DNA from 3 places in the Pseudoalteromonas sp. PPB1 genome. Region 1 is predicted to be linked to each of the others. Evidence: predicted binding sites of a transcription regulator. Region 1 holds the regulator's gene; each other region holds the start of a gene.
What was found. Region 1 encodes FliA, which starts transcription of late flagellar genes. Its sites were predicted from a motif close to CTAAAGNTNNNNNNNNNNNNGCCGATA; they were not measured.
Positions count from the first base shown of each region.

Region 2: a site for FliA is predicted at 1,649-1,675, ahead of IY568_RS02770 (flagellar protein MotY). Genes of this name have one in related genera too.
Region 3: a site for FliA is predicted at 2,017-2,043, ahead of IY568_RS04905 (DUF3530 family protein). Genes of this name have one in related genera too.

Region 1 covers NZ_JACEQV010000002.1:253,759-257,036, forward strand. Annotated here, with positions in the region: gene IY568_RS03430 (protein phosphatase CheZ) at 1-489, opposite strand, end outside; gene cheY (chemotaxis response regulator CheY) at 509-892, opposite strand; gene IY568_RS03440 (RNA polymerase sigma factor FliA) at 936-1,670, opposite strand; gene IY568_RS03445 (MinD/ParA family ATP-binding protein) at 1,673-2,533, opposite strand; gene flhF (flagellar biosynthesis protein FlhF) at 2,526-3,278, opposite strand, start outside.
Region 2 covers NZ_JACEQV010000002.1:94,590-97,867, reverse strand. Annotated here, with positions in the region: gene IY568_RS02780 (DUF342 domain-containing protein) at 1-769, shown strand, start outside; gene rnt (ribonuclease T) at 820-1,482, opposite strand; gene IY568_RS02770 (flagellar protein MotY) at 1,754-2,611, shown strand; gene mnmC (bifunctional tRNA (5-methylaminomethyl-2-thiouridine)(34)-methyltransferase MnmD/FAD-dependent 5-carboxymethylaminomethyl-2-thiouridine(34) oxidoreductase MnmC) at 2,661-3,278, opposite strand, start outside.
Region 3 covers NZ_JACEQV010000003.1:246,071-249,348, reverse strand. Annotated here, with positions in the region: gene murU (N-acetylmuramate alpha-1-phosphate uridylyltransferase MurU) at 1-238, shown strand, start outside; gene djlA (co-chaperone DjlA) at 228-1,106, shown strand; gene IY568_RS04905 (DUF3530 family protein) at 1,125-1,985, opposite strand; gene IY568_RS04900 (DUF368 domain-containing protein) at 2,108-3,061, shown strand.

The DNA.
Region 1 (3,278 bases):
CACATTGGTCATCAGATTTTGTAACTCATCTGTACGGCCTTTTGACGACTGCATAAAACTGTCAAGATCGTGGCACAAGGATTTGAACTCTCCAAGCTGGATATCCCGGCTCATTAATCTGTCCCAGGTGGGCTTAATTTCAGAGAGTTCATCGGCTAGTTCTTGGGCTAAGGGAAGACTTGCTTCTACGGCATCCATGGTTTTATTGGCAGCGCTTTCGGTCATCTCCATGACGTAATTAAGGCGCTGCTTGGCATCTGGAATGGCTTCTGTCGTGAGATCAGATAAACGGGTATCTAACTCAAAGTTCTTCAACGATTCATGAAGTTGTCGAGTTAGCTTGCCCACTTCAGCAAAAAGCTCTGATTGTTCTTTATTGGTGGCCTCAATTAATATCTCATCAGCCTTTTCCTGCTCACCTTGTTCAAGGTATTCAACGAGCAGTTTAGCCTGTTCCAGAGTTATCTGTGGCACAGAAGATGTTGACATAAGCCTACCCTTATCAATACTAGCCTAAACGTTCGAACACTTTTTCTAGTTTGGTTTTCAGGGTACCTGCCGTAAACGGTTTAACGATATAACCATTAACTCCAGCTTGGGCAGCAGCTACGATTTGTTCTTTTTTCGCTTCCGCTGTAACCATGAGTACTGGGATGTGTTTAAGCTTATCATCAGCACGAATTGCACGAAGCAAATCGATACCTTGCATGCCTGGCATATTCCAGTCAGTTACGACGAAGTCGAATTCCTGATTTTGCAACATTGGAAGTGCCGTACTGCCATCATCAGCCTCTTGAACATTGGTAAAGCCTAAGTCTCTTAGCAGGTTTTTGATTATTCTTCTCATCGTAGAAAAATCATCAACCACGAGAATTTTCATGTTCTTATCCAAAACTTCCTCCGGTGAGGTTTGAACCTATATTGTAAAACTAACTCTAATTGATCCAGTCATTGATCTTCGCACGAAGCTTGATCATTGCTTGACCGTGAATCTGACTCACTCGAGATTCGCTGACCTCTAAGATCGCACCAATCTCTTTTAAATTCATCTCATCGTTATAATACAAAGACAACACCAAAGCATCGCGCTCAGGTAAAGTCTTGATCGCATTGACTAACGATTCGTTAAAGCGCTCATTTTTAACATTATTGAATGGTTTGTCTAGCGCAAAATCGTTGCCTGCGGGAGAAATTACGTCTTCATCTACCCCCAAGTCTTCGATGCCGATCACTTTACTTGCATTGACATCATGTAAAATATGATGGTACTCATCTAGCGTAATATCAAGTTTTTCAGCGATTTCAGTATCTTTTGGTTCTCGCCCAAGCTGTGCTTCTAGCTCAGCAATAGCCTCTGCAACCATACGACCGTTTTTGTGTACCGAGCGGGGCGCCCAGTCACCACGGCGGATCTCGTCAATCATTGCGCCACGAATTCGAATTCCTGCAAAGGTTTCAAAACTTGCCCCTTTGCTCGCGTCAAAATTTTTGCAGGCTTCGATCAGTCCAATCATACCTGACTGGACTAAATCATCGAGCTGAACACTGGCTGGTAATCTGGCTAACAAATGACAGGCCACCTTTTTAACTAAAGGCGTATGACGTTCCACCACCTTATGCAGGTGGTCTGTCGTTTTATATCCCGCCATGCGGTTGACCGGTGAAGCCATCTTTAACCGTTTACCAATTGCTCAATAAAGAATTCCAAATGACCTGAAGGTTGGTGGGGAATGGGCCACTTGACAGCTTTGCTTGCCAGGCCTCTAAATGCCACAGCAGCAGGTGAATTAGGATAAAGCTCAACGATGGTTTTTTGACGACGCGAAGACTTACGCATATTTTCGTCAAATGGGATCGTTGCAACCAGCTCTAAAGCGACATCTAAGAATCGGTCTGTAACCTTGGACAGCTTAGCAAATAGCTCCTGCCCTTCTCTTAAGCTGCGTACCATGTTGGCCACAATTTTGAATTTGTAGACGCCATGTTCACGGCTTAATACTTTGATAAGCGCATAGGCATCGGTAATAGAAGTCGGCTCGTCACACACTACAACCAGTACATCCTGTGCAGCTCGAGAGAAGCTCAGCACCATGTCTGAAATACCAGCCGCCGTATCGACGATTAAAATATCAAATTCGCTGCTCAGCTCACTGAAGGCACGGATCAAACCAGCGTGCTCCGCAGGCGTTAATTCGACCATATTTTGTGAGCCTGACGTTGCAGGCACGATACGGATCCCAGCCGGACCCTCTACCAAAATTTCGTCTAGCTCGCATTCGCCGGACAATACATGAGATAAATTCTTCTCGACCCTCAAGCCTAGCATGACATCACAGTTAGCCAGACCTAAGTCAGCATCAAGCACCAAGACCCGGTTACCCTGCTGTCCTAATGCGATGGCAGTGTTGAGGGATACATTGGTTTTACCTACTCCACCTTTACCACCAGTCACTGCGATTACTTTTACACTGTGGTTATTTTTTTGGTTCATTCTCCGCAGGCCACTTGCTTGATCTAAAACTGTATTAATCATACATTCCTACTGTCTGGGACGCCACTGGTACACGTCGCGAATGTTGTGCTTTTGTTCTCTTTAAATACAATTGCTCAGCCTTTTTGACTAACTTCTGAGCGTTTGCCACGCGAATGTCTTCAGGCACTCGCTGACCATTGGTAAGATACCCTATTGGCAGACGATTTTGAATCGCTATGCTAATTATCTCACCTAAACTTAGACTTTCATCAAGTTTTGTAAAAATACAACCACTTAAATTGACTTTTTTGAAGTGGTTTACGGTTTCTTGCAGTACATGCATCTGCGCAGTCGCACTTAATACCAGGTAGCTGCGAATGTCAACACGGCTACTACGCATCAGGGTGTTTAGCTGCTCCGTCAGACGCAAGTCACGCTGACTCATTCCCGCCGTGTCTATTAATATTAGACGCTTATTGCGTAAATGATAAAGAACCTCTGCAAGTTCATTGGCATCTTTTACTTGCTTAACAGGACAGCCGATGATCCGACCATAGGTCGCCAATTGCTCGTAAGCACCGATACGATAGGTATCCGTTGTGATCAGTGCCACATTGTCTGCACCATATTTCTGTGCGCCCAGCGCTGCTAATTTTGCAACTGTTGTGGTTTTTCCAACCCCTGTTGGTCCGACCATCGCATATACACCGCCCTGACGCAGAATATCGTTGTTTGTTGTATGCATTTGATTGACAACCATATTCAGCAGTGCGTTCCACGCTTCTTTACGAGAAACGTCATCAGG
Region 2 (3,278 bases), 160 kb from region 1:
TATGAAAATCAAAGCGTCCGGAGATATTACCGTGATTGGGTTTGTTGAGTCTGCCCAACTTGAAAGCAATGGTGCTGTTACCGTGATGCTGGGTGTGATTGGTCGTAAGCGTGATGAAGGCGAAGATTTCAGTTGTTGTATCAAGGCAAAGCGTACGGTTTCTATCGGCTATGCTCAATATTGTCATATAGAATCTGAACAGGATCTGCTGATTGAGCGCCAGGTTTTACATTGTGACCTCAGAGCCAAGCGAATGATCCGGGTAGGAAAAGGCGATACGCCGCGAGGTAAGTTGATCGGTGGCACAGTTTATGATGCTATGCGTATAGAAGCAGGCGAAGTAGGGGCTCCGTCGGGGACACGAACGCGGATTGCGCTGGCCCAGGACTGGCATATGCTAAAGCAAAAACAACAAGAATTTAAAGACCTCGAAAAACGCCTCACAGATAAAACCCTTGCCCTGAAACGTGCACAGATCAAAGCCCAAAAGGCGCCTGCCTCTAATAAACGCGATGCTTATCTCAGTAAGCTGGCTCAGAATGAACAACAGCTCAGTAAACATTACGCACGTAATCAAAGAAATATGAAGCTGGTACAGCAAAAGCTGGCGCGACTATTAAAGCTTAGCCGGATTAAGGTCAATGAATTGATGCATCCGGGAATAGAGTTGACCATTGCCAGAGACAGTAAATCGTTTTCACGGATCTATCCGCCTCACTCGGTCCTGCTGGACGAGGGTAAAATCACCCAGGAATTCGCCACTCAGTAACTGCGTCGCGATACCTCGGTGTGCGGTATCGCGTATCCAAAAGTAGCGAGCTACTCTGACCCTTCGTCGCTCTCATCCTCAACGTCTGGCAGAGGCCAGCCGCCCAAAGCCTGCCATTTATTAACGATATGGCAGAATAGCTCAGCGGTGCGTTCGGTATCATACAGGGCTGAATGTGCCTGACTGTTGTCAAACTCAATCCCCGCAGTGCGACAGGCTTTAGCCAGTACGGTCTGACCCAGTGCTAGTCCGGCCAGTGAGGTGGTATCAAAGCTCACAAATGGATGAAACGGGGTACGCTTGATTTTACAACGTTCAATGGCTGCGTTTAAAAAGCCATGGTCAAACGCCGCATTGTGCGCGACCACCACAGAGCGCTGGCATCCAGCGGCTTTTTGGGCTTTACGTACCGCTTTACAGATCTCTTTGATGGCTTCTTCCTCATCAACCGCGCCTCGGAGCGCGCTGAAGGGATCAATGCCATTAAACTCAATCGCCGACTGCTCGATATTGGCACCTTCAAATGGCGCCACATGAAAGTGTACCGTGTGGTCTAGGCTGAGCAGGCCCTGTTCATCCATCTTGAGCATGCTGACAGCAATTTCCAGCAGTGCGTCGGTGTCTTTATTAAAGCCTGCGGTTTCTACGTCAATGACGACCGGAAAGAAGCCGCGGAAGCGCTTTGCGAATAGGGTTTGCTCTTGTTCTGCCATAATCTGCTTGGTTTACTAAATTGAGCGGCCTATTATACTGATCAGAGATAAAGATGCGAATTTAGTGGCGTGCTTCCTGCACACAGAGCAAGGTAGATGTGAAGAGATGCAGGCGTCAGAACTTTGCCGTCAGAATCCGCTTTTAAAGGCATGATTATTGCTTTAACTATCGGTGAGGCGTTACCTGACGATTGCGATGGCCAATCAATCTGTTCGTCCAGTTCGATATTTTTGTTTAAAGCGGAGTAAGAGCGTGAAGTTTAAAGCGAACCTGATTATTGCTACCACACTGAGTATCCTGACACTTCAGGCGCACGGTGCAATGCGGCAATACTCTGCCACAGCAGACAGCTCCCAATGGTTTGTTGACAGGACAACGCGGTTGTCTTGTGCCTTGTCACATGAAGTCCCTTATTATGGTGAAGCGATATTCCAGGCTACGGCGAGTAAAAACAAAGATCTTACCTTTAATCTGGATATGGTGGTCAGGCCCGAGAGTTACGATTTTGCAGGTCTGGAGTCGGTGCCACCGGCGTGGCGAGCCGGAATGCCAGCCAGAGTTATGGGCCAGATGAAGCTGTTGAAGAAATTTGATGGGGAACTCACCAATGCCATTAGCTGGGAGATGCTGACTGAGTTAGAGAAGGGCTATTATCCTACTTTTTATTATCAGGACTGGCAAAACCAGCATGATCAGATCTCTGTAGCACTTTCGTCAGTGAACTTTAAAAATGCCTATTGGGAATTTTTGCAGTGTCGCGATAATTTGCTGCCCTACAGCTTTGAAGACATCGCATTTACGGTGATGAACTACAAGTTCAACAGCAGTGAGCTGACCAAGTCATCACGAAAACGTTTGGATATGATCGGAGAATATCTGAATAACGACCCGCAAATTGAATCCATTTACATTTCGGCGTACACGGATAGCTATGGTGGCCGCTCGGTTAATATGGCTATGTCGAAAAAACGGGCTGAGGCGATAAAAACCTACATGGCGTCAAAAGGCATACCCGAAGATAAAATTGTCACTGATGGATTTGGCGAAAAGCGTCACGTTGCACCAAACGACACGCCGATTGGTCGGGATAAAAACCGTCGGGTCATTATTCAGATCTCGAAACCGTAACAGCCAGGCGCGCTTTTCAGGCGCGCCGCTGCAAAGTGGCAGTTTCGGGTTAGATCTTATTCCTGATTAAGTCCCGGACCACAAAGCGGGCAGGATGCAATGCCTGATTGATCCGCTCGCTAAACGGGCGGGGCTCGTCACACAGCGCCGCAACCAGGTGCTCTGTCACTAAAGGGGCGCTGCATAGTCCTCTGGCACCAAACCCGGTCACCACATGTAATCCCTCATGAGACTCAGTTAACGGCTCAAAGTCATCGTGTTTGCCCCGGCGCAGGTTTGCAAACGCACTGCACAGGCTGTCAGGATCCGGCACCTGGCCTACCATCGGAAAGTGGTCGTTAAAACAGCAACGTACAGCTGCTTTTGCACCTGTGATTTCCCCAAGGCTTTGATCAAACTCAGTATCTGCATAAAAGCCCTGTAACTGAGCGCGGTTGGTTAGGTTATCCTGCTCGGTCACTTCTCGGCCTTTACTGTATTTTTCAAAGGTCGCACCCATGCAATGTTCACCCGCTATACTGGGCGTAAAGTACCCTTTATGGCATAACACGGTAGTGAGTTTGGAGGAAGCTTCCCCTGCCTGGATATGTGAAACCTGGCCGCGCACACCGTGCAGCCCTAAGTGCTGAGTTTGTGCGAACATATCACTGTGTTCACCACCACAGAC
Region 3 (3,278 bases), on a different contig from region 1:
GCTGGCACATCAAAGTACCCATACTCAGGCCTATACGTTTGCGGGTATTGGCTTATATCACAAAGATTTCTTTAACGGAGTGCAGGAACAATTTGTTGCTCTGGGTCCGATGCTCAGGGCGGGTTTGGCGCAGGGGAGCGTCTCAACGGAACTTTATCTGGGGCAATGGCACGATATTGGCACGCCTGAGCGGTTAGTTGAGATCAACAACGCAGTGGAGCACACATATGTGGGGTAAGTTGTTGGGGGCTGGTTTTGGCTTTATGTTTGGCAAGTGGCTGGGGGCTATTCTCGGGTTTTATCTGGGTCATTTGTTCGACAAAAGCCTAAAGCAAGATTTTGATAAAGTGGGCGGATTCCAGGGCTTTTTAAATGGTGACGACCTCAGTGAACGTCAGGCGCTGTTTTTCTCCAGCTGCTTTTCTGTCATGGGCCATATTGCAAAGTCAAATGGCAGAGTCAGCGAGGTGCATATTCGCGCGGCAACGGCCTTTATGGATGAAATGGCGTTAACCGGTGATGATCGGCGTGAAGCACAACATGCGTTCAGAGCGGGCAAGGAAGCTGACTTTTCGGTGAAAGATGCGGTGCGGGAAGTCAGAGAAGCTTTTGCCAGGCGTTACGATTTACTGCAATTGTTTTTGGAAATTCAAATTCAGATGGCGTTTTCGGATGGCCATGTGTCTGAGCAGGAACAGGCATTACTGCGCGAAGTGAGCAAGTACCTGGGGATTTCTCAGACTCAGTATAACTTCTTGCTGCGCCGCTATCAGGCCGAGTTTCGTTTTCGTCAGCAGCGCGCGCAATGGCAGTCTCAGCAATCTCAGCAGCGCCAGAGTGGGGGTCAGCAAAGACAACAGCGAGAGTCTGCACGTGAACCTCAGTCATCAGCCGTATCACGCAGCGAAGCGCTTGCGGTATTGGGTCTCAGTGATGGTGCATCGGACAAGGACATCAAACGCGCGTATCGCAAACTGATGGCACAACACCACCCTGACAAGTTGGTGTCTCAGGGTCTGCCTGCGCACATGATGGAAATTGCTAAGCGAAAAAGCCAGAGTATTCAATCAGCGTATGAATTACTGAAACAAAAACGCAGTAGTTAAGTCAGTCTCCAATTCAGACTAGAGCCGGCGCAAAAAACCGGTTAATTCTTTACGCAGTCGTTGATGTTGCAAGGGCTGGTGCTGCTCCCCGAAAAGCTCTCTTTGGCGATAATCAAGTTTGCTGTTACGTCTGGCCCAGCGGCGGCGATCGTCTATGGTTTCCAGAACCAGGGGGCTGTCGAATGTATAAAAGACATCCAGCAAAGCTGGCGCGACGAGTGATAAGCTGGCTGGCAAGTGGCTGTTTCTCTGTGCATTGGCCAACTGAGCGCTGACAGTGATCAGCGCATCGACCCGGACGCTGGGCAAAGTAGCCAGGTACTCTGCAAACAGGCCTGCACTGTTGCCAAATGCCACAATGGCAATGTGTTCCTGCTGACGCAACGCCAGAGTTTTATAGAGGGCTTCAAAACGGGCAATCAATGCGGCTTTGTAATTATCCAGTGCCAGTTCACTGAGCACCGGGATCGCCGAACTTTTTACTTCATTGGGCTGCGCGTCAATGATGTTCGCTGCAAGGTCACCGTTGCTTGAGAGATCGGGTACCGGCAAGGTATATGTATCGTAGCCGTCGTCCGTTAATGCCTGATGCAAGTAACTTAGGCCATTATTGTAAAGCTGGCTTTGTTCCATCCCGGGCAACAAAATAATAATGCCACGTTTTGGTGCGGCCATATACTCTGAGAATAAAACTGAGATTTCCTGCTCTTCATCCTTAATCGTCAGTAGCTTTTCGCTGCTCAGCCAGTAGCGTAGATCGCTGTCAAATTGTGAGGACCTACTCGGTGGGTTCTGTTGCTCTGCGGCCTGAGTTGGTGTTGCCACGACCAGGCTTATCATCAGGCTGACTGTCAGAAAAAACCGGGAATAATTGAGCATGTTTACGCACCTTACCTTGCTAATGCCCTTGTATCGGCAATTTACCGCAAAGCTTGAGGACATTCTGGTTGTCACTATGTGCAGCGTCACAAAATTTCGGTAAACTCGTGCCGAAAAAATCGATGGAGAGTGCTTTGAGCAATAAAACTGACACCAAACGTGATTTTATCTGGTTGTTTTTCAAAGGGGCAGGTATGGGCGCCGCCGACGTAGTACCGGGTGTGTCCGGTGGCACCATTGCGTTTATTACCGGTATTTATGCCCGTCTGCTTGGGGCAATTAAAAGTGTCAATCTGGACGCCATTAAAACACTCAGAAGCAATGGATTAAAGGCCGCGTGGCAACATATAGACGGCACTTTTTTGGTGGTGTTATTTGCGGGCTTGCTGACCAGCGCCGCTTCTTTGGCGAAACTCATTACTTATTTACTTGAGCACCATCAGTTATTTGTTTGGTCGTTCTTTTTTGGCCTGATCATCGCTTCGTTTATTCATGTCGGTAAGCAAGTCTCTCGCTGGGACCTGCCGACCATCAGTGCGTGCTTGGCAGGTGCAGCGATTGCCTATGTGATCACTTCTCTGGCGCCTGCCGAAGCGGTGCCACAGACCTGGTATTATTTTGCCGCTGGTGCAATCGCAATTTGTGCCATGATTTTACCCGGTATTTCCGGTAGCTTTATCTTGTTATTACTGGGAATGTATGGCCATGTACTCAGTGCGGTCAATGAGATGCAGGTGATGTTGATCGCTTTGTTCTTGGGGGGATGTGTGGTTGGTCTAATGGCATTTTCACGTCTGTTGTCATGGTTACTTAGTCGCTTTGAGCAGGTCACCTTTGCCTTGCTATGTGGTTTTTTGCTTGGTTCACTGAACTTATTGTGGCCCTGGAAGCAAGTGTTAACCACTTACACTAATTCTAAGGGCATAGAGAAGCCGTTAACGCAAGCCAATGTGTTACCGGGAGAGTTTGCTCGTATTTCTGGCCAGGAACCTTACGTACTGGGTTGCGTTTTATTAGCTGTGGCGGGCCTCGCCCTGATCCTGATGATTGAGCGGATCAGTCGTAAAGACGCCTAGTTGGCACTGAACTGTGGTCAACTGATAAAATTTCATCATCTTATCATACGGGTGTGTGACAGTGGTCATACACCCGTTTTTTGTTGGCTGGCGGGGGAGAGCAACTCTAAGTAAGGCGGTGGGCTTAGACTTGTGTCGAATGCAGATGGAGCGAAAAGTGTGCTATCAAGTAGCCGCGCTCAAGTTAACCACGTTTTAACCCTGTTTCGGACCTGAT